DNA from 2 places in the Leifsonia sp. PS1209 genome. Region 2 is predicted to be linked to the other one. Evidence: predicted binding sites of a transcription regulator. Region 2 holds the regulator's gene; the other holds the start of a gene.

Region 1 (11,214 bases), 320 kb from region 2:
CTGCTGAAGACTTTCTTGCCGCGGTCGAAAAGACGCTGAAGTTCTTCAACGACGGAGACCTCATCGAAGGTACCGTCGTCAAGATCGACCGCGACGAGGTCCTCCTCGACGTCGGTTACAAGACCGAGGGTGTCATCCCCTCCCGCGAACTCTCCATCAAGCACGACGTCGACCCCACCGAGGTCGTCGAGGTCGGCGACACCGTCGAGGCGCTCGTTCTCCAGAAGGAGGACAAGGAAGGCCGCCTCATCCTGTCCAAGAAGCGTGCGCAGTACGAGCGCGCGTGGGGCGACGTCGAGAAGATCAAGGAAGCCGATGGCGTTGTCACCGGTACCGTGATCGAGGTCGTCAAGGGTGGACTCATCGTCGACATCGGCCTCCGTGGCTTCCTCCCGGCGTCGCTCATCGAGCTCCGCCGCGTGCGTGACCTCACGCCGTACCTCGGCCAGGAGATCGAGGCGAAGATCCTCGAGCTCGACAAGAACCGCAACAACGTGGTCCTGTCGCGCCGTGCCCTGCTCGAGCAGACCCAGTCCGAGAGCCGCACCACGTTCCTGAACAACCTGCACAAGGGTCAGGTCCGCAAGGGTGTCGTGTCGTCGATCGTCAACTTCGGTGCGTTCGTCGACCTGGGCGGCGTCGACGGTCTCGTCCACGTCTCCGAGCTCTCCTGGAAGCACATCGAGCACGCCTCCGAGGTCGTCGAGGTCGGTCAGGAAGTCACCGTCGAGATCCTCGAGGTCGACCTGGACCGCGAGCGCGTCTCGCTGTCGCTCAAGGCGACGCAGGAGGACCCGTGGCAGGTCTTCGCCCGCACCCACGCGATCGGTCAGGTCGCACCGGGCAAGGTCACCAAGCTGGTTCCGTTCGGTGCGTTCGTGCGCGTCGCAGACGGCATCGAGGGCCTCGTGCACATCTCGGAGCTGTCCGGCAAGCACGTCGAGCTCGCCGAGCAGGTCGTTTCGGTCGGCGACGAGGTCTTCGTCAAGGTCATCGACATCGACCTCGAGCGTCGTCGCATCTCCCTCTCGCTGAAGCAGGCGAACGAGGGCGTCGACCCCGAGGGCACCGAGTTCGACCCGGCGCTCTACGGCATGCTCACGGAGTACGACGACCAGGGCAACTACAAGTACCCTGAGGGCTTCGACCCCGAGACGAACGAGTGGAAGGAAGGCTTCGAGGCCCAGCGCGAGAAGTGGGAGCAGGACTACGCTGCAGCCCAGGCTCGCTGGGAGGCCCACAAGAAGCAGGTCGCCAAGGGTCTCGAAGAGGCCGCAGCCGAGGGCACCGCGTCCACCGGCGGTTCGACCTTCACCTCCGAGTCCACCTCGGGCGGAACGCTGGCCGACGACGAGTCGCTCGCCGCTCTGCGCGAGAAGCTCAGCTCGAACTCCTAAGCGGTTCATCCGGAACGGCCGGTCCCTCACGGGGCCGGCCGTTCCGGCGTTAACGCGAGCGTGCCGGCGGCGGCACGACGCGGCTAGCATGGTCTGGTGCAGCTGATCGGACTCACCGGTGGGATCGCCTCCGGCAAATCGACCATCGCCCGCCGCCTCGCCGAACACGGGGCCGTCGTCGTCGACGCCGACCGCATCGCGAGGGAGGTGGTCGAGCCGGGCACCCCGGCGCTCGCGCAGATCGCCGAGACGTTCGGGCCGCAGGTGATCCGCGGGGACGGCAGCCTCGACCGGCCGGCACTCGGTGCGATCATCTTCGCCGACGAGGATGCGCGGCTGCGGCTGAATGCGATCACCCACCCCGCGGTGCTCGACCTGTCCACCGAGCGTTTCCGTGCGGCGGGGGAGGCCGATCCGGATGCCGTCGTCGTCTACGACGTGCCCCTGCTGGTCGAGTCGGCCAACGAGTACCCGTTCGATCTGATCGTGGTGGCGCACGCGTCCGCGGACACGCGCATCCGGAGGCTGGTGGAGCTGCGGGGGACGGACGAGGCGGAGGCACGGCGCAGGGTCGGCTCGCAGGCGACCGACGAGGAGCGTCTGGCGGTTGCCGACGTGGTGATCGACACCGACGGCACCCTGGAGCAGACGCTCGCGCAGACCGACGCGCTGTGGGACAGGCTGCGCGGCTGACAGCCGTTCCGCTCAGAGCGCACACCGCCAGGAATGTCGGTGGTCCTTCCTAGACTGGACACATGCAACCCACGCGCGCCGTCCGTCCCTTCGAGGTCGTCAGCGAATACCAGCCGAGCGGCGACCAGCCGCAGGCCATCGCCGAACTCGCCGGTCGCATCAACGCCGGCGAGACCGACGTCGTGCTGCTCGGCGCGACGGGAACAGGCAAGTCGGCCACCACGGCCTGGCTGATCGAGCAGGTGCAGCGGCCGACGCTCGTGCTCGCCCACAACAAGACCCTCGCCGCCCAGCTGGCCAACGAGTTCCGTGAGCTCATGCCCAACAACGCGGTCGAATACTTCGTCTCCTACTACGACTACTACCAGCCGGAGGCATACGTCCCGCAGACGGACACCTTCATCGAGAAAGACTCCTCGATCAACGCGGAGGTCGAGCGGCTGCGGCACTCCACCACCAACTCGCTGCTCAGCCGTCGCGATGTCGTCGTGGTCTCCACCGTGTCCTGCATCTACGGCCTCGGCGCCGCGGAGGAATACCTCGAGGCGATGGTGGCCCTGCAGGTGGGGGAGAACGTCGGGCGCGACAAGCTCATCCGTCGTTTCGTCGGCATGCAGTACGAGCGCAACGACATCGACTTCTCGCGCGGCAAGTTCCGCGTGCGCGGCGACACCATCGAGATCATCCCGGTCTACGAAGAGAACGCGGTGCGCATCGAGCTCTTCGGCGACGAGATCGAGGCCATCTACACACTGCACCCGCTCACCGGCGAGATCATCTCCAAGGTCGACGCGATCTCGATCTTCCCCGCGACGCACTACGCGGCCAGCCCCGCCACGATGCAGCGCGCCATCGGCACCATCCAGACCGAGCTGCACGACCGGCTGGTCGAGCTGGAGCGCGAGGGCAAGCTGCTCGAAGCGCAGCGGCTCAGGATGCGCACCCAGTTCGACATCGAGATGATGGAGCAGATCGGCTTCTGCTCCGGCATCGAGAACTACTCGCGCCACATCGACGGCCGTCAGCCCGGCGAGGCGCCGAACTGCCTGCTCGACTACTTTCCGGACGACTTCCTCGTGGTCATCGACGAGTCGCACGTCACCGTGCCGCAGATCGGCGCGATGTACGAGGGCGACTCCTCGCGCAAGCGCACGCTGGTCGAGCACGGGTTCCGCCTGCCGAGCGCGCTCGACAACCGCCCGCTCAAGTGGAACGAGTTCAAAGACCGCGTCGGCCAGACGGTCTACCTGTCCGCCACGCCCGGCCGCTACGAGATGGGCATCGCCGACGGCGTCGTCGAGCAGATCATCCGCCCGACCGGTCTCGTCGACCCGGAGATCGTCGTGAAGCCCACCAAGGGCCAGATCGACGACCTGCTCGAAGAGATCCGGCTGCGCGTCGAGCGCGACGAGCGCGTCCTGGTCACCACGCTGACCAAGAAGATGGCGGAGGAGCTCACCGACTTCCTCGCCGAGGCCGGCGTCAAGGTCCGCTACCTGCACTCCGACGTCGACACCCTCCGCCGGGTCGAGCTCCTCACCGAGCTGCGCGCGGGTGTCTACGACGTGCTCGTCGGCATCAACCTGCTGCGCGAGGGTCTCGACCTCCCCGAGGTGTCGCTCGTGGCGATCCTGGATGCGGACAAGGAAGGCTTCCTGCGGTCGTCGACCTCGCTCATCCAGACCATCGGCCGCGCGGCGCGCAACGTCTCCGGCCAGGTCCACATGTACGCGGACGTGCTGACCGACTCGATGAAGAACGCCATCGAGGAGACCACCCGCCGCCGCGAGCGGCAGGTCGAGTACAACAGGGTCAACGGCATCGACCCGCAGCCGCTGCGCAAGCGCATCGCCGACATCACCGACGTGCTCGCCCGCGAGGGCGCGGACACGGCAGCGATGCTGGCCGGCCGCGAGGCGAAGAAGAAGAGCCCGACGCCCAACCTCCGCAAGGGCGGCATCGCCGCGCAGGGCGCGAACGAACTCGAGGCTCTCATCGCCGACCTCAACGGCCAGATGCTCGCCGCCGCCGGCGAACTGAAGTTCGAGCTGGCCGCGCGCCTCCGCGACGAACTCGGCGACCTCAAGCGCGACCTCCGCCAGATGGAGAAGGCGGGCCACCTGGGCTGAGTGGGCCTCGGGCTCTCCATCGGGCGACCGGTATACGGTGGCAAGGTGAGCGCGATGACGACGGCGGGGCGATGAAGCGTCATCGGATGCTGCTCGCCTGCTCGGCGCTCGCGCTCATCGCCGTGGTCGCGCTGGCCGTGCAGGGCGCCCCGGTCTTCTCCGGGATGCGCTGGGTCCCTCCCGCGGAATCCCAGCCCCCGCTCCCGCAGAACCTGACGGGCCCCACCGCCTCCGGGTCACCGGCTCCGCGCGAGCTGCAGCACGTCACGCGGTTCGACATCTCCTGGTTCGTGGTCGCCGCCGCCGTGATCGTGCTCGTCGTCGTCGCAGCACTCATCTGGCGAGCGGTCCGTCGCCGTCTCACCCTCCCGGAACGGGATGCGTTGCCGCTCCTCCCCGACGCCCTCGGCGACGCGCCACCCGAGGATGAGCCGACCCCGGAACCCGTCCAGGTCCGCCGCGGCCTCGACCTGGCCTACGACCGCCTGACCGAACCGCGCGAACCCCGAGACGCCATCGAACGCGCCTGGCTCGGACTCGAAGAGGCGGCCACAGACTCCGGGATGCGCAGACTCCCCGCCGAAACCCCCGGCGAGTTCACCACCCGCGTCGTCGTCCGCGTCGCCACCGACCGCGACGCCGCCACCACCCTCCTCGACCTTTACCTGCTCGCGCGTTTCAGCGCGGCACCGGTCACGGCCGACGAGGTCGCCCGCGCCCGCTCCGCAGTGGATGCGCTCCGCGCGTCCTGGACCACGGCGCCCCGCAGCGCAACCGGAGGCCCGCGGTGACCGGGGACGAGCGCGCCGCTGCGGCCGAGCACCTCGCGCCCGCGCGCGCCCCCAGCAGGCGTCTCCTGTTCTCCGTCGGTTTCCGCTGGCGCATCGCCGGGTGCATCCTGCTCGCGGCAGTCGCTGGCTTCGTCGCCTGGTTCTTCGGCCTCGACCCCGAGCACGCCATCGGTCTGGCCGCGATCATCCTGGCGGCCGGTGCCTGCGCGACGGTTCTCGGCGAGCAGGCGGGAGTGGACTGGCTTCCCGACCCCGTGCTCCCGCGCGACGGTGCCCGCCGCGACGTGTCCCAGCTCGGCTGGGCGCTGCACACCCGCGGCGGGGGAGTCGCGCCCGAGGCTGTCCGTCGCCTCCGCTCCGTCACGGCCAGCACCCTCGAACTCCACGGCCTCGACCTCGACAACCCCGCAGACGCCCCCGAGATCGCCCGCCTCCTCGGCCCCGACACGGTCCGTCTCCTCCGCCGGGGCACCGCCGAGTCCCCGAAGCCCGCCACCTTCGAGGCGATCGTCACCGCCCTCGCCCGCCTCGCCGAAGCCCCGATCGGCCCCGTCGACCCCGACGGCGACGGGGGCGACCACCACACGGTCGGCAGAGCCGAGCCACACGCAGCATCCACCGCCCCCACCGCGTCCACCGCATCCACAGCCCCCATCGCATCCACCGCCCCCATCGCATCCACCGCCCCCATCGCATCCACCGTCCCCATCGCATCCACCGCCCCCACCCCGCCCCAGGAGCCGCACCCATGACAGCCGCCACCCCCGACCTGCCCGCCGCCTCCCGCGACCTCCCCGCCGCACGACCCGCCGCACGTCCCGCTGCGCTCCCCGTCGCTGAGATCGCCCGGCTGAGCGGCGATATCCTCGACCGTGTCGGCAGCGTCGTCGTCGGGATGCGCCCGGCGCTCGAACTGGCACTGGCGACCATCCTCGCCGGGGGTCACGTGCTGTTCGAGGACGTCCCTGGCCTCGGCAAAACGCTCGCCGCGCGCAGTATCGCGTCGGCCATCGGTCTCGATTTCCGGCGCCTGCAGTGCACCCCCGACCTGCTCCCCGCCGACATCACCGGCTCCTTCGTGTACGCACCTGCGTCGGCCGAGTTCGTCTTCCGCCCGGGGCCGATCTTCACCGGCCTGTTCCTCGCCGACGAGATCAACCGCACCTCGCCGAAGACCCAGTCCGCGCTGCTGGAGGCGATGGCCGAGGGTCAGGTCACCGTCGAGGGCCAGAGCTTCCCGCTGCCGGAGCCCTTCCACGTGGTCGCCACCTCCAACCCCATCGAGTTCGAGGGCACGTACGCACTGCCGGAGGCGCAGCTCGACCGGTTCATGGTGCGGCTGAGCGTCGGCTATCCGGATGCGCAGGGCGAGAGCCGCGTGCTGCTCGCGCGGGTGAGCAGGCGCAGGGAGGTCGCGACGGTCGAGCCGGTGATCGACGCCGCCACCCTCCGTGCCATGCAGGACGGCGTCGAGCTGGTCGACGTCGACGAGGACATCGCCGCATACTGCGTCGCCCTCGCCGCGGCCACGCGTCGTCACCGGTCGGTGGAGGTGGGGGCGTCGCCGCGCGGTTCGCAGGGGCTGCTACTCGTCGCGCGCGCTCGCGCCGTGATGGCCGGACGCGACTTCGTGATCCCCGACGACGTCAAAGCCGTCGCGGTGCCCGTCCTCGCGCACCGCCTCTCGCTCACCGTCCAAGCCTGGACGAGCGGTGTGCAGGCCTCCCAGGTGGTCACCGAGGTGGTCAACTCGGTGCCCGGTCCTCCGTCGGTCGGAGCAGCACGGGATGCGGCCCGCGCGACTGTCCCGGATGCGGGGCTCCCCGGGTGACCGCCGAGGAGCCGGGCCGCCCGTCGCAAGCCCCTACGACGCCGACGACCGCCGCCACCCCAGCCGCCTCCGCGACCACTGCTGCCGCCGCGGCCACCGCCGCCACCGCGGCCACCGCTGCCGCCACCCCCGCCGCCACCCCCGCAACCACCGCGGCCACCCCGTGGGACCTCAGCCCGGCCGTCGTCGCGGCGCTGGTCGTCGCGCTCGTCTGCCTCGGCGCCGGTTTCATCGCGAGCAGGGTCGAGCTGGCCCTGGTCGGCGTCCCGTTGCTCATCGCGGCGGCCTACGGCTGGGACCGCCGCCCCGGCGACCGCATCCCGCTCGCGTTCTCGGCGTCGGTCGAGCCCGCACGCGACGGGTCCACTGGCCGCTCCCCAGCAGCTCCTGCTTCCTCCACCAGCCCGTCGATCCCCACGACCGAGACCACCGCGCCCACCCGCACCACTCAAGGCGCCATCGTGCGCGCAATCGGCTCCGTCACCACCCCCACCTCCACCGCGCCCACCCGCATCGACGCTGTCGGCGTCCGCATCGCGCTCCCGAACCGCCCGCCGCTCGATACCGTGCTCACCCCGCGTTCCGCGGCGCGCATCCCGGCCGACATCGTCGTCGTGCACTCCGGCCCCCAGCGGCTGCTGCGGCTGACCGCCCGCGTCATCGGCGCAGACGCGTCGTTCGTCGGCGACACCGCGGCGGCGCCCGCGCTCGACCGGGTGGTCCGTCCGCGGGTCGTGCCGGTGCGGAGTCTGCCGCTTCCGGCCCGGCTGATCGGGCTGACCGGGCCGCACCCGTCGGCGCGTCCGGGGGATGGGGGCGAGTTCCGGGATGTCGACCGTTTCCAGCCGGGGGACAGGCTGCGCCGCATCGACTGGAAAGCGACCGCCCGGCGGGCGCAGAGCGCCGGTGAGCTGTTCGTCCGCCGCACGATGGCCACCTCCGACGCCGCCGTCCAGTTCGTGATCGACAGCAGGGACGATCTCACCGGGAGCGTCGCGGACTGGGCGGCCATGCATCCACTGCCCGGCGTCTCGTCGCAGGATCTCGCGCGGGAGGCGGTCGTCTCGCTGGCCGGAGCGTACGTCGCGGCGGGGGACAGGGTCGGCTTCGACGACCTGGCGGACCCTGCCCGCGCCATCCCTCCCCGGGCGGGCGCCAGGCATCTGCACCGGGTGTCGCGCGCCGTCGAGCTCACCGGCCCGCGCGGTGCGGCCACCGAGCGGGTGCGCGCGCCGATCCTCGCCCCCGGCGCGCTCGTCTACGTGATGTCGACGTTCCTCGACGAGCAGCCGCTGCGCCTCGCGCTCGTCTGGCGGGCCGCCGGGCACCGGGTGATCGCGGTGGATGTGCTGCCAGCCAGGCTCACGCGCGACCTTCCCCCGAGGGAGCGGCTGGCGCTGAAAGTCGTCGAGGTCGAGCGCGCTCTGCGTTTCGGCCGGCTGGCCGCGGCGGGCATCGACGTGCTCGCCTGGCAGGACAGCGACGACAACGGAGCCGAATCTGGCACAAGGGATGCGCGCCTCCGCGAGCTGAGCAGGCCGAGGAGGTCCCGGTGAGCGGCGCAAACGCCACAGAACCCGTGCTCGGCGTCACCGTTCCCGGGTGGACTGTCCGTGCCCTCTTCGGCGCCATCGCCCTCGCGCTCTGCCTGACCGTCGCAGACTCCGGATTCTGGCTGGCCGTGTCGCTCGCCCTCACAGCCGCGGCCGTCGCGGTGCCGCGCTGGCTGACGGCGTGGTTCCTCATCGGGGCGCTCGCGTTCACCGTGCTGCTGCATCCGCAGTCCGTCGGCGAGTGGCGGGTGTACGCGCTGATCGCCGGGGCGCATGCTCTGCACCTGACGGCATCGTGGATGCTCGTGGTGCCGCCGCTCGCCCGGCTGCAGCCCGCCGTGCTGCTGCCGTCGCTGCTGCGGTTCGTGATCGTCCAGGTGTCCGTGCAGCTCGCCGCGGTCGGGCTGCTCGCGCTCACGACGAGTGCCGGGGGCGGTGCGACGGTGTGGCCGGCGGTGCTCACCGGGGTCGCGGTCGTGGCGCTCTTCCTCGTCGCGGCGCCTCTGCTGCTGCGCCGTCCGCACCGTCCGGCGGGGCAGCAGGACGATCCCCGGTAGCAATGTCGGTGGTCCGGCATAGACTCGGCGGCGAGCGGTGACAGGTCTGTCGATGAACCGGTACAATCGAACATATCTTCGATCTGTGCCGGCGTGCGATCTGCGCTGGGCGAACACAGCCGACCTGGGGCGACGAGTAGCGGAGAATTGATCGAGTGACTGAAATTGATCGGGTGGTTATGGGCAAGGTGACGGGTTCACACCTCAGCGTGCGAGGAGCGCGGGTGCACAACCTGCACAATGTCGACCTCGAGATCCCGAGGGACTCGCTCGTGGTCTTCACCGGGCTGTCCGGTTCCGGCAAGTCGTCGCTCGCCTTCGACACGATCTTCGCCGAGGGGCAGCGCCGATACGTCGAGTCGCTGTCGGCGTACGCCAGGCAGTTCCTCGGACAGGTCGACCGACCGGATGTCGACTTCATCGAGGGCCTGAGCCCCGCCGTGTCGATCGACCAGAAGTCCACCAACCGCAACCCGCGGTCCACGGTCGGAACGATCACCGAGATCTACGACTACATGCGTCTGCTCTGGGCGCGCATCGGCGTCCCGCACTGCCCGGTCTGCGGTGAGCCCATCCAGCGCCAGACCGTGCAGCAGATCGCCGACCAGCTGATGGAGCTCGAAGCAGGCAGGCGCTACCAGGTGGTCAGCCCCGTCGTCTCGCAGAAGAAGGGCGAGTTCGTCGACCTCTTCAAGGAGCTCGCGGCATCCGGATACTCGCGCGCCATCGTCGACGGCCAGCAGATCCAGCTCAGCGAGCCCCCGACGCTCAAGAAGCAGTACAAGCACGACATCTCGGTGGTCGTCGACCGTCTGGTCGCCGGGCCGGACATCCTGAGCCGCCTCACCGACTCGCTGGAGACCGCGCTGCGGCTCACCGACGGGCTGGTCCAGGTCAACTTCGTCGACAAAGAGGGCCCGGATGCGTGGCGCACGTTCAGCGAGAAGCTGTCCTGCCCCAACAACCACCCCATCCAGCTCACCGAGATCGAGCCGCGAACCTTCTCGTTCAACGCGCCGTTCGGCGCCTGCCCGGAGTGCTCCGGCCTCGGCACGCGCATGGCGGTGGATGAAGACCTGCTGCTCGGCGACGAAGACCTCAGCATCGCCGACGGCGTCATCGTGCCGTGGACCACGCAGGGCAAGGGACTGTTCCAGTACTACGAGAAGCTGCTCGACGGGCTCGCCCGCGACCTCAAGTTCTCGCTGAAGACGCCGTGGAAGAAGCTCCCGGACGAGGTGCGCAACGCGGTCATGCGCGGCGACAACTTCGAGGTCAAGGTCAAGTGGAAGAACCGCTACGGCCGTGAGATGAGCTACACCTCGGGCTTCGAGGGCGTCGTGCCGTACATCGAGCGCCAGTACCTGCAGGCCGAGACCGACACGCAGCGTGCGCGCTGGGCGGAGTACCTCCGCGAGGTGCCGTGCTCCGTGTGCGGCGGCAAGCGGCTGAAGCCCGAAGTGCTCGCCGTTCTCGTGCACGGCGCGAGCATCGCCGACGCCTCCGAGCTGAGCCTCAGCGACGCGCGCGTCTTCATGGACAAGCTGCACCTCACCGAGCGCGAGGAGAAGATCGCCGCCCAGGTGCTGCGCGAGATCAAGCTGCGTCTCGACTTCCTCATCCAGGTGGGGCTCAACTACCTCGACCTGTCGCGCGCAGCGGCCACTCTGTCGGGTGGCGAGGCCCAGCGCATCCGGTTGGCGACGCAGATCGGCTCTGGGCTCACCGGCGTGCTCTACGTGCTCGACGAGCCGAGCATCGGCCTGCACCAGCGCGACAACCGCCGTCTGATCGACACCCTCGTCGCGCTGCGCGACCTCGGGAACACGCTGATCGTGGTCGAGCACGACGAAGACACCATCCGCACGGCCGACTGGGTGGTCGACATCGGACCGGGCGCCGGCGTCAACGGCGGTCACGTCGTGCACTCGGGCTCGTACGACGAGCTGCTGGAGAACAGGGATTCGCTCACCGGCGACTACCTCTCCGGCCGCAAGGAGATCGAGATCCCGGCCAAGCGCCGCAAGATCGACAAGAAGCGCATGATCTCCGTGGTCGGCGCCGAGGCCAACAACCTCAAGAAGGTCACGGTCGACTTCCCGCTCGGCACGTTCGTCGCCGTCACCGGCGTGAGCGGGTCCGGCAAGTCGTCGCTGGTCAATGACATCCTGTATCGGGTGCTGGCCAACAAGCTCAATGGCGCACGCAAGCTGCCGGGCAAGCACAAGGCCGTCACCGGGCTCGAGAACCTCGACAAGGTCGT
Region 2 (11,214 bases):
CAGCAGGTGGTCGTAGAACGGCACGGACGTCTCGATGTCCGTGGCGCCCGTGCCGTCGAGGTCGATGCTCAGCTCGATGCTGGACTCGCTGGTCTCCCGCTGCAGGGTGGCGATGCGATTCGTCATGCCAGCGAGTTTACCGGGGCGCCCGGACGCCCGAGCGCCGCGAGAGCGTCGAGGAAAGCGGTGGTCTCCTCCTCGGTGCCTGCTGTAACGCGCAGGTGGTTCGGGATGCCGACATCCCGGATGAGCACCCCGCGTTCGAGCAGCGCTTCGAACGTCGCATGCGGGTCGGCGACGCCGCCGAACAGCACGAAGTTGCTTCCACTGCGGTGCGGCTGGTAGCCGAGCCGGGCGAGCTCGGTGACGAGCCGGTCGCGCTGGGTGCGGATCTCGCCGACCATCGCCAGCATCTCGGCGGAGTGGGCGAGCGCCGCGACGGCGGCGGCCTGGGTCAGCGCGGAGAGGTGGTACGGCAGGCGGACGAGGCGGAGTGCATCCACCACGGCAGGATCGGCGGCGAGGTACCCGACGCGCGCACCGGCGAACGCGAACGCCTTGCTCATGGTGCGCGAGATCAGCAGCCGCGGACGCCCCGGCAGCAGGCTCAGCGCCGTCTGCTCGCCGTCCGGCATGAACTCGGCGTACGCCTCGTCCACGATCACGATGCCACGCGCGGCGTCGTATGCGGCCTCGATGGTCGCGAGGGACAGCGGCGTGCCGGTCGGGTTGTTCGGCGAGCACAGGATCACGATGTCCGGGTCTTCCCGCCGGATCTGCTCTGCTGCGGTCTCGGCGGAGAGCTCGAACTCGTCGTCGCGGGCGGCGGCGATCCAGCCGGTGCCTGTTCCGGATGCGAGGAGCGGGTACATGGAGTACGTCGGGGAGAACCCGAGCAGGGTGCGGCCCGGTCCGCCGAACGCCTGCAGGATGTGCTGCAGCACCTCGTTGGACCCGTTCGCCGCCCAGATGTTCTCGGCGGTGAGCCCGTGCCCGAGGTACCGCGCGAAGCTCTCGCGCAGCTCGGTGAACTCCCGGTCGGGGTAGCGGTTGACGCTCCCGATCGCGGCGGAGATGCGGGCGACGATGTCGGCGGCGACGTCTGCGGGCACCGGATGCGTGTTCTCGTTCACGTTCAACGCCACGGGAACGACCTTCTGGGGCGCTCCGTACGGGGTCTTCCCCCGCAGGTCATCACGAATCGGCAGATCGGAAAGAGAGGTCACCCATCAATGCTAGTCACGCCGCGAGCCGTGTGACGCCGGGCTGCGCGGGCCCGGGCAGCTCCGCAACCCACCGCGCGCATCTATCCGCTCAAACGGAGTCCCCCGCCGACACGCCGCCAGCCCCTCCGCCCAGACGGAGAATACACGCACGACCGCCAAAAGTTCCGTATGAGCGGATTCCCGTCGCACGCGCTGCCCTACGGCCCATTCCGCCCATTCGACCCCCCACTTTCTCCGGTCAAACGGAACCCTGCTGAGACACGCCGCCAGCGCCTCCGCTCAAGCGGAGAACGCGGCCCACGTTGCCACACGTTCCGTGCGAGCGACGCCCAGCGTGGCACCCATCGCAGCCTTCCAGCACGCTCCCACACAGCCGCGTAGACACCCACCCCCGCGGGCACCCGGGAGCGGACGCCCCCCGCCGTAACTTCGCTCACGCCTCCGCCGCAACTTCGCGAAGGCCCCTTCTCTGCTTCGCGTACGGACTATTTCGCGAAAGGGGAACTACTTGGCGCACGGACTACTTCTCGAAAGGGGGCCCACTTCGCGTACGGACTACTTCGCGTACGGCCCTACTTCGCGTACTGGGACGGGATCGCGAGCTGCTGTCCGGGCGAGACCACCGCGGTGTCGAGCTGGTTCAGGGACACGATGCTGGCGATCACGTCGCGTGGGTCGGCACTCGGCGCGACCTTCTCGGCGATGCTCCACAGGGACTGGCCCGACTCGACCGTGACGTACTGGAAGCGCACGTGGGCCTGGTCGCCGGAGGCGAGGGCTCCCCCGCCGTTGAGGGCGAAGACCAGGGCCCCGACGATGAGCGGGACGGAGGCGAGCGTGGTGAGGACCGCGCGCCCACGGCGCGTGAGACGCAGGCGCGTGCGAGCGCCGGCGGGCGCCTGGAACTGCGACGACGACATCGTGACCGTTGCTGTGCTCATGCTGTTGACCTCCTAAGATTCCGCACCCGGTGCTTGGCCGGCAGGCCGGATGCGAAGCTGTGTTCCGAATATATCTTCGAATGTTCGAAACCACAACCGTGATTCAGTGGCGAAAACATCCGGGCGATTTCGAGACACGCTCGAACACATGTTTGTTTTAGCCCTGCATCGTGGATACAGTTTCGATTGTCTGGACTTCACTCAACCAGGCACCACCGACATTCGGGCCGGCCGGATGCGCAGACGGGTCACGAAAGGGACGACCGTGGCGAACGACAACCAGGGAGCACGCGAGCGCGGAGGCACGCGCAGACGTAAGAACCTGAGCGACAAGCAGCTGGCCATCCTCGACGTCATCCAGCGCTCGGTGAGCCAGCGCGGCTATCCGCCGAGCATGCGCGAGATCGGAGACGCCGTCGGCCTCTCCTCGCTGTCGAGCGTCACGCACCAGCTCAACCAGCTCGAGTTGAGCGGATACCTGCGCCGCGACCCCAACCGGCCGCGCGCGCTCGAGATCCTGATCGACCTGCCCTCCAACTCGTCCGAGTCCGTCGACTACGAGAACCAGACGCCCGTGGGCGACGCCGCGATGGTGCCTCTGGTCGGCCGCATCGCCGCCGGTGTCCCGATCACCGCCGAGCAGCAGGTGGAAGAGGTCTTCCCTCTCCCCCGCCAGCTGGTCGGCAACGGCGAGCTGTTCATGCTGAAGGTCGTCGGGGAGTCGATGATCGACGCGGCCATCTGCGACGGCGACTGGGTGGTCGTCCGCACCCAGAAGACGGCGGAGAACGGCGACATCGTCGCGGCCATGCTCGACGACGAGGCAACGGTCAAGGTCTTCCGCCAGCGCGACGGCCACACCTGGCTGCTCCCCCGCAACTCCAACTTCGAACCCATCCTGGGCGACTACGCCGAAGTCCTCGGCAAAGTCGTCGCCGTCCTCCGCGCCGTCTGACCCCCGAAACGAGGCGAGGCGGGACGAGCGGGGCGCGCGGTCAGGCCCAGCCGAGTTCCTGGAGGCGAGCGTCGTCGAGGCCGAAGTAGTGGCCGATCTCGTGGACGAGGGTGACGCGCACCCGGGCGCGCAGCGCATCCATCGTCGACACGCTCGCCGCGAGATTGTTGCGGTACAGGGTGATCCGGTCGGGCAGCTCGCCGAAACCGTACACGCCGCGCCTGGTCAATGGATGCCCGCTGTACAGCCCGTAAAGGCGCGGCCTCGCGCCGGGAGGCTGGTCCTCGATCAGGATCGCGACGTTCTCCAGCGGCTCGACCATGTCGGCCGGAAGCGCATCGAAGACCTCTCCCACCAGTGCCTCGAACGCGTCGGCGTCAATCTCCACCATTCCCCCATCCTCGCCCCGCACGCGACAGAGCCCGGGGTTTTTCGCCGCAGACGAACAGACTGCGGCGAAAACCCCGGGCTCAGAAGCGAACGTGCTACACGGGAGTCGGCGCCGAGGCGGAGGCGCGCACGGCACGCGTCGCCTCAATGATGTTGCGCAGCGACGCAACGGTCTCGTCGTAGCCGCGCGTCTTCAGCCCGCAGTCCGGGTTCACCCACAGCTGCCGCCCGGGGATCGCCCCGAGCGCCGTCTCCAGCAGCTCGGTCACCTCGGCCACCGACGGCACGCGCGGCGAGTGGATGTCGTACACCCCCGGGCCGATGCCGTGCTCGAACCCGGAGCTCTGGATGTCGTGCACGACCTCCATGCGCGACCGTGCCGCCTCGATGCTGGTGACGTCCGCATCCAGGTTGCGGATCGCGTCGATGACCACGCCGAACTCCGAGTAGCAGAGGTGCGTGTGGATCTGCGTCTCGTCGCGCACGCCGGAGGTCGCGAGCCGGAACGATCCGACCGACCAGTCCAGGTAGGAGGCGTGGTCGGACTTCTTCAGCGGCAGCAGTTCGCGCAGGGCAGGCTCGTCCACCTGCACCACCCGGATGCCCGCGGCCTCCAGGTCGGCGATCTCGTCGCGGAGCGCCAGCGCCACCTGCCGCGCCGTCTCGCCGAGCGGCTGGTCGTCGCGCACGAACGACCAGGCGAGGATCGTCACCGGCCCGGTCAGCATGCCCTTGACCGGCTTGGGCGTGAGGCTCTGCGTATACGTCGACCACTCCACGGTGATCGGCTTCGGCCGAGACACGTCACCCCAGAGGATGGAGGGGCGCGTACAGCGCGAGCCGTACGACTGCACCCAGCCGTTCTGCGTCACCGCGAACCCGTCCAGGTTCTCGGCGAAGTACTGCACCATGTCGTTGCGCTCGGGCTCGCCGTGCACGATGACGTCGATGCCGATCTCCTCCTGCAGGTCGACGACGCGCTTGATCTCGTCGCGCATCCTGCCCAGGTATTCGGCCTCGGTGATGAGTCCCTTGGCGAACTGCGCACGCGAGCGGCGGATGTCGCCCGTCTGCGGGAACGACCCGATGGTGGTCGTCGGCAGGAACGGCAACCCGAGGGCTGCATCCTGCGCGGCCAGCCGGTCGGCGTACTCTCCGCGGGCGAAGTCGGCCTCCGTCAGCGCCTCCTCGCGCTCGCGCACGGCCGGCACGCGCACGCCCGGCGCCGACGCGCGGTCGGCCAGGGCGGCGGAGGCGGCGCTCAGCTCTTCCTGGATGGCCTCGTGGCCGTCCACCAGCCCGCGCGCCAGCGTGGCGACCTGCGCGACCTTCTGGTCGGCGAAGGCGAGCCAGCTCTTCAGCTGGTCGGACAGCTCCGGCTCGTCGTCCACGTCGTGCGGAACGTGCTGCAGCGAGGTGGAGGTCGAGACGGCGACGTCCGGGCTCAGCGACAGCAGCTCGGTGAGGGTGCCGAACGCGGCTTCGAGGTCTCCGCGCCAGATGTTGTGCCCGTCGACCACGCCGCCGACGACGGTCTTGCCCGACAGCCCGGATGCGGTCGCGGCGTCGAGCCCGCGCGGAACGGCCCCGCGCACCAGGTCGAGCGAGATCGCCTCGACCGGGGAGGCGGCGAGCACCGGGAGCGCGTCGTCGAGGCTGCCGTACGGCGCTGCGACGAACAGGGCGGGACGGCCCGGCACCGCGCCGAGCGTGTCGTACGCGGTCGCCAGGGCGGCGAGCACCGCATCCCGCGGCTCGTCGATGGACTCGCTCACGAGCGCAGGCTCGTCGAGCTGCACCCACGGTGCACCGGCAGCGGCGAGGCGCGACAGCAGCTCGGCGTAGACCGGCAGCAGGTCGCCGAGGCGCGACAGCGGGCGGAAGCCCTCCGGCGCCTCGTCGCTCGCCTTGCTGAGCAGCAGGAAGGTCACCGGCCCGACGATCGCCGGACGTGTGACGAAGCCTGCGGCCTTCGCCTCCTCGAACTCGCGCACGATGCGATCGGACGCGAGCCGGAACTCGGTCTCCGGCCCGATCTCCGGCACGAGGTAGTGGTAGTTGGAGTCGAACCACTTGGTCATCTCCAGCGGCGCGTTCTCGCCCTCTCCGCGGGCGATCGTGAAGTATCCGGCGAGGTCGACGGACCCGTCGGCATCCGCGAGCGCGGCGAACCGGGACGGGATGGCGCCGACGGTGACCGCGGCGTCGAGCACCTGGTCGTAGTAGCTGAAGCTCTCCGGAATGGATGCGTCATCGCGGCCGAGACCGAGCGCGTCGAGCCGGTCCCTGGTGGCGGCGCGGAGGTCTGCGGCCGTGGCCTCGAGTTCGTCGGCGGTGATCGTTCCCGCCCAGAAGCTCTCGACGGCCTTCTTCAGCTCGCGGCGGCGCCCGATGCGCGGGTAGCCGATGATCGTCCCCGTGGGGAACGGGATGCGAGGAGTGGTGTCGGTCATGCTGGTTCCCTTTCGGTGGTGCTGGCGTCGGTGGTCGTGGTGGTCGTCGTGGTCTGATGCACGGGCGCGGCGGCCCCGAGCAGCCCCACCCGCTCCAGCACCGACAGCACCGCCTCGTGCTGGTTGAACGTGTACAGGTGGATGCCCGGAGCGCCCCCGTCGAGCAGCTTCTGCGCGAAGTCGGTCGCCCAGGCGATTCCGATCTCCCGCTGCCCCTCCTCCGTCGGCTCGACCTCGAGCTGGATCGCGAGCTCGCTCGGCAGGTCCTCCCCGCTCAGCTCGAGCATCCGCGTGAGCCTGGCCGGACTGGTGACCGGCATGATGCCGGGCAGGATCGGGAAGAGCACTCCGGCATCCCGGGCCTTCTGCGCGAAGCCGAGGTAGTCCTCCGGGTGGAAGAACAATTGGGTGATGCCGAGGTTCGCGCCCGCCGCCTGCTTGGCGAGAAGGGTGTCGATGTCCTGGCTGACGCCGTGCGACGTCGGGTGGCCGTTCGGGAACGCCGCGACCGCGATCTGCACGTGCTCGCGGTGCGACAGCACGGTGCTCGCCGGAAGGCCGGGCACGGGCAGCTCGCCGTACGGCACGCGCTCCGCCTGCACCCGGTGGATGAGCTGCACCAGCTCAGCAGAGCTGTGCAGGTCGCCGAGGCCGGTCTCCCCCGGCGCCAGGTCGGCGGGCGGGTCGCCGCGCACCGCGAGGAACCGCCGGATGCCCGCATCCAGGAACTCCCGGATGAGCTGGGCCGCCTCCGCGTGCGACGAGCCGACGCAGGTGAGGTGCGCCATCGGGCTCACGTCGGTGTGGTCGAGGATGTAGCGCAGCACGTCGAGCGACGACGACCGGGACGACCCGTTCGCGCCGTATGTGACGGAGATGAAGTCCGGATGCGCGGCCGCGAGCTTCTGGATCGTCGCGGGCAGCGCCTCGGCGGCGCGCGCATTCCGCGGCGGGTACAGCTCGAAGGAGAACCGCGCGTCCGTACAGCTCATGGCGTCCTCTGGTGTCGGTGGTGAGACGCTGAACCCCGCCCGGGGCCGCGCCCGCCTCGGTCAAGGTGGGACCCCGCCGCCCGGCGGAAGCCGGTCGGTGAGGTGGTTCGCGGGCGGGTGCCGGGCTCGGCTGTCGCACCACCGAGCGGGTGCCCGCTGCGGTTGAATGGCAATCTACAACCCTTTGGTCCCGGTGTCGCCGTTCTGTGTCATCGTGTGACGATCGAGGGCTCCGGAAACGCAGAAGCCGGGACAGGATGACCCTGTCCCGGCTTCGTGACGTCTCGACGTCAGACGGTCTGCTCCACGGCGAACGCCTCGAACACCGACAGGTATTCGGGCATCACCTTGGCCTTGACCCTGGTGCCGTCTTCCACGTAGTCCGTGGAGATGACCCGCCCCCGCTCGTGCAGCGCCGAGATGAGGTCGCCGCGGTCGTACGGGACGACCAGGTCGACCTCGACGGAGCGATCGGGCAGCAGGCGCGCGATGGCGGCGAGGATCTCGTCGATCCCCTCACCCGTGCGCGCAGAGGCGAAGATCGCGCCGGGCTCGAGCCCGCGCAGCACCAGCCTGTCGTCCGGCGAGACCAGGTCGGACTTGTTGAAGACCACGATCTCCGGCAGCTCGCGCGCTCCCACCTCACCGATCACATCCCGGACCGTCGCCAGCTGACTGGCGGGGTCTGGATGCGAACCGTCCACCACGTGGACGATCACGTCGGACTCCGCCACCTCTTCCAGCGTGGAACGGAACGCCTCGACCAGCTGGTGCGGCAGGTTGCGCACGAAGCCGACCGTGTCGGCCAGCGTGTACAGGCGGCCGTCGGCGGTCACCGACTTGCGCACGGTCGCATCCAGTGTCGCGAACAGCGCGTTCTCGACGAGCACGCCCGCCTTGGTGATGCGGTTGAGCAGGCTCGACTTGCCCGCGTTGGTGTATCCGGCGATGGCCACCGACGGCACCGAGTTGCGGTTGCGGTTCGCCCGCTTCGCCTCGCGCGCCGGCTTGAAGCCGGCGATCTGCTTGCGCAGCTTCGCCATCCTGGTGTGGATGCGGCGACGGTCCAGCTCGATCTTCGTCTCACCAGGACCACGCGACCCCATACCGGCGCCTGCGCCACCCACCTGGCCACCGGCCTGGCGGGACATCGACTCACCCCAGCCGCGCAGACGCGGCAGCAGGTATTCGAGCTGTGCGAGCTCGACCTGCGCCTTGCCCTCCCGGCTCTTGGCGTGCTGGCTGAAGATGTCGAGGATCACGGCCGTGCGGTCGATCACCTTCACCTTCACCACGTCTTCGAGCGCGCGTCGCTGGCTCGGGGCCAGTTCGGTGTCCGCGATGACCGTGTCTGCGCCGAGCGCAGCGACGATCCCGGCGAGTTCCTGCGCCTTGCCCTTGCCGAGGTAGGTGCTGGGGTCGGGATGCGGCCTCCGCTGCAGCAGACCGTCGAGCACCACGGCGCCCGCCGTCTCCGCCAGGGCGGCCATCTCCCTGATCGAGTTCTCCGCATCCTGCAGCGTGCCCTGCGAGTACACGCCGATGAGGACGACGTTCTCGAGCCGCAACTGCCGGTATTCGACCTCCGTGACGTCTTCGAGCTCGGTGGACAGCCCGGCGACGCGGCGCAGCGCTGCCCGCTCCTCGCGGTCGAACTGGTCGCCGTCGTGCCCTGCATCGTCGGTGTGCTCGGTCTGCAGCGCCTGCGCGCCGCCGCCGAACAGCGTCATTCCTGCACGGCTCTCCGCACTGGCGAGGACGCGGGCGACGACGTCGTCGTCGCGCGTGTCGTCCGTGACCTGATCCGTGCTTACATGTTCATTCATCTGAAAATCCTGCATCTGGGTTAACCCTAGTTTGTTAGCGTCCTGTACGGTCCTCTTATGGCCAGCGGAGATCACTACTTTTCCCCGGCGCCCGAGAGTGAACTGAAGCTTCGCCCGATCACGGTCGGTCTCGCTGGACAGACCTACGAGTTGACGACGGCGAACGGAATCTTCAGCCCCGAGCGCGTTGACACGGGTACGCGAGTGCTCCTCGACCATGTCCCCTCCGCGCCGCCCGGCGGTCAGCTGTTGGACCTCGGATGCGGCTGGGGGCCTGTGGCTCTCACACTTGCTCTCGAATCCCCTCACGCGACCGTCTGGGCCGTCGATGTCAATACCCGAGCGTTGGACGTGGTGCGCAGGAACGCGCAGAAGCTCGGACTCACCAATGTAAACACATCCACGCCGGATGATGTTCCCGATGATGTATTTTTTACGACGATCTGGTCGAATCCGCCCATCCGGGTGGGCAAGAACGAGCTGCACAACCTGCTGGAGCGCTGGCTTCCGCGTCTCGAGCCCGGCTCGGATGCGTGGCTCGTGGTGCAGCGCAACCTCGGCTCCGACTCGCTGCACCGCTGGATGCAGGCCACCTTCCCCGACCTGACCACCACCCGCGCGGCCACCTCCAAGGGCTACCGCGTCCTCCGCGCCCGCCGTTCCGCCGACTGACGCCCCGCGCCGCGACCCCTCCGGCTCTGAGTGCGGGTCAGGCGAGGTCGAGCGTGCCGGTGTAGACGAGTTCGGCCGGACCGGAGAGTGCGACGTGCTCGCCGTCCTCCGTCGCGAACATGCGCACACCCACCGTGCCGCCGGGAACATCCACGCGCCACTGGTTGGGCGCACCCTGGCCTGCCCAGTAGCGCACGGCCAGCGCCGCAGCAGCCGCGCCCGTGCCGCAGGACAGCGTCTCTCCGCTCCCTCGCTCGTGCACGCGCATCCGGATGCGTCCGACGCCGTCGACCACGAGCGGCTCGTGCGGCACGACGAACTCCACGTTCGCGCCGTCCACGGGCTCCGGCTCGATGTGCGGGATGTAGCTGAGGTCGGCGGCTTCCAGCTCGGACTCGTCGGCCACGGCGACCACGACGTGCGGGTTGCCCATGTCGATCCCGAGCCCCGGCCGCGCGACCGGAAGTTCTTTCGCCCGCACCAGCGGCTCTCCGCCGTCGAGCGCCCAGCGGCCGAGATCCACCTGGAACCCGGTGAGGTTGCGCTGCACATCGCGCACGCCGGAGCGGGTGCCGATCGCGAGCGTGTCTCCGTCGGCGAGTTCGACCAGCCCGGAGGCGATCAGGTAGCGCACGTACACCCGGATGCCGTTGCCGCACATCTCCGCGGGCGACCCGTCGGCGTTGTAGTAGTCCATGAACCACTCGGCGCCGTCGTCCTCCGCCAGCGCTTCCGCGCCCTCCGGCAGGTGCTTCGACCGCACGGCGCGGATGATCCCGTCCGCGCCGATCCCGAAGTGCCTGTCGCAGATCTCGGCGATCTGCGTGGGGGTGAGGTTCACCTGGCCGTCCGGGTCGGAGAACAGCACGAAGTCGTTTCCCGTGCCCTGACCTTTGGTGAAGTGGAGGGTTGTCGCCATGCTCACAGCCTACCGAGCGCCGCAGCAGTCAGATTCTCGTCGTCGTAGTCCAGCCAGTGGATGCGCGGGTACCGCTTGAACCAACTGACCTGCCGCCGCGCATACCGCCGGGTGAGCTGCTGCGTCTGGGCGATCGCCTCCGCGCGGGTGAGTTCGCCGCGCAGTTCCGCGAGCGCCTGGGCGTACCCGATGGCGCGACTCGCGGTGACGCCGCGTTCCAGCCCGAACGGGATGAGGGCCTCCACCTCGTCGAGGAGCCCTGCCTCCCACATCCGCTCGACGCGCGCATCCAGTCGCGCGGTGAGTTGGTCGCGCGGGGCGGCGAGCCCGATGATCGTCGACGGCCGCCACGGCACGGGCTCTTCGGGCAGGGAGGCGCTGACGGGCTCGCCGGTGAGCGCGACGACCTCCAGAGCGCGCACCAGCCTCCGCCCGTTGCTCGGACCGATGTTCGCCGCAGCGGCGGGGTCGGCGTCGAGCAGGCGGCGGTACAGCATCCCGGGCCCGTGGGCGACGAGCTCGGCTTCGAGCTGCGCGCGCAACTCGGGGTCGGTGCCGGGGAACCGGAAGTCGTAGATGACGCTCGACACGTACAGCCCGGACCCGCCGACGAGGATGGGCACGTTGCCGCGATCCAGGATGCCGGTGATGGTCGCGCGCGCTTCCGGCTGGTAGCGGGCGACGGTGGCCTCGTCGGTGACGTCGAGCACGTCGAACAGGTGGTGCGGGATGCCCCGCCACTCCCCCTGCCCGATCTTCGCGGTGCCGATGTCCATGCCCCGGTAGAGCTGCATGGCGTCGGCGTTGACGATCTCCGCCCCGCGCCCGTCGGCCAGCAGC

Evidence for each region. Region 2 encodes LexA, which represses DNA repair genes until DNA is damaged. Its sites were predicted from a motif close to TCGAACANNTGTTCGA; they were not measured.
Region 1: a site for LexA is predicted at 9,018-9,033, ahead of uvrA (excinuclease ABC subunit UvrA). Genes of this name have one in related genera too.

What each region holds. Positions count from the first base shown of each region.
Region 1 covers NZ_CP051154.1:2,182,664-2,193,877, reverse strand. The annotation lists gene rpsA (30S ribosomal protein S1) at 1-1,397, shown strand, start outside; gene coaE (dephospho-CoA kinase) at 1,494-2,090, shown strand; gene uvrB (excinuclease ABC subunit UvrB) at 2,153-4,219, shown strand; gene HF024_RS10445 (DUF4129 domain-containing protein) at 4,291-5,010, shown strand; gene HF024_RS10440 (hypothetical protein) at 5,007-5,762, shown strand; gene HF024_RS10435 (MoxR family ATPase) at 5,759-6,841, shown strand; gene HF024_RS10425 (DUF58 domain-containing protein) at 6,838-8,397, shown strand; gene HF024_RS10420 (hypothetical protein) at 8,394-8,951, shown strand; gene uvrA (excinuclease ABC subunit UvrA) at 9,131-11,214, shown strand, end outside.
Region 2 covers NZ_CP051154.1:2,503,958-2,515,171, forward strand. The annotation lists gene hisB (imidazoleglycerol-phosphate dehydratase HisB) at 1-126, opposite strand, end outside; gene HF024_RS11955 (histidinol-phosphate transaminase) at 123-1,226, opposite strand; gene HF024_RS11960 (LysM peptidoglycan-binding domain-containing protein) at 1,799-2,167, opposite strand; gene lexA (transcriptional repressor LexA) at 2,433-3,122, shown strand; gene HF024_RS11970 (metallopeptidase family protein) at 3,163-3,513, opposite strand; gene metE (5-methyltetrahydropteroyltriglutamate--homocysteine S-methyltransferase) at 3,608-5,965, opposite strand; gene HF024_RS11980 (methylenetetrahydrofolate reductase) at 5,962-6,957, opposite strand; gene hflX (GTPase HflX) at 7,248-8,783, opposite strand; gene HF024_RS11990 (methyltransferase) at 8,841-9,455, shown strand; gene dapF (diaminopimelate epimerase) at 9,493-10,374, opposite strand; gene miaA (tRNA (adenosine(37)-N6)-dimethylallyltransferase MiaA) at 10,377-11,214, opposite strand, start outside.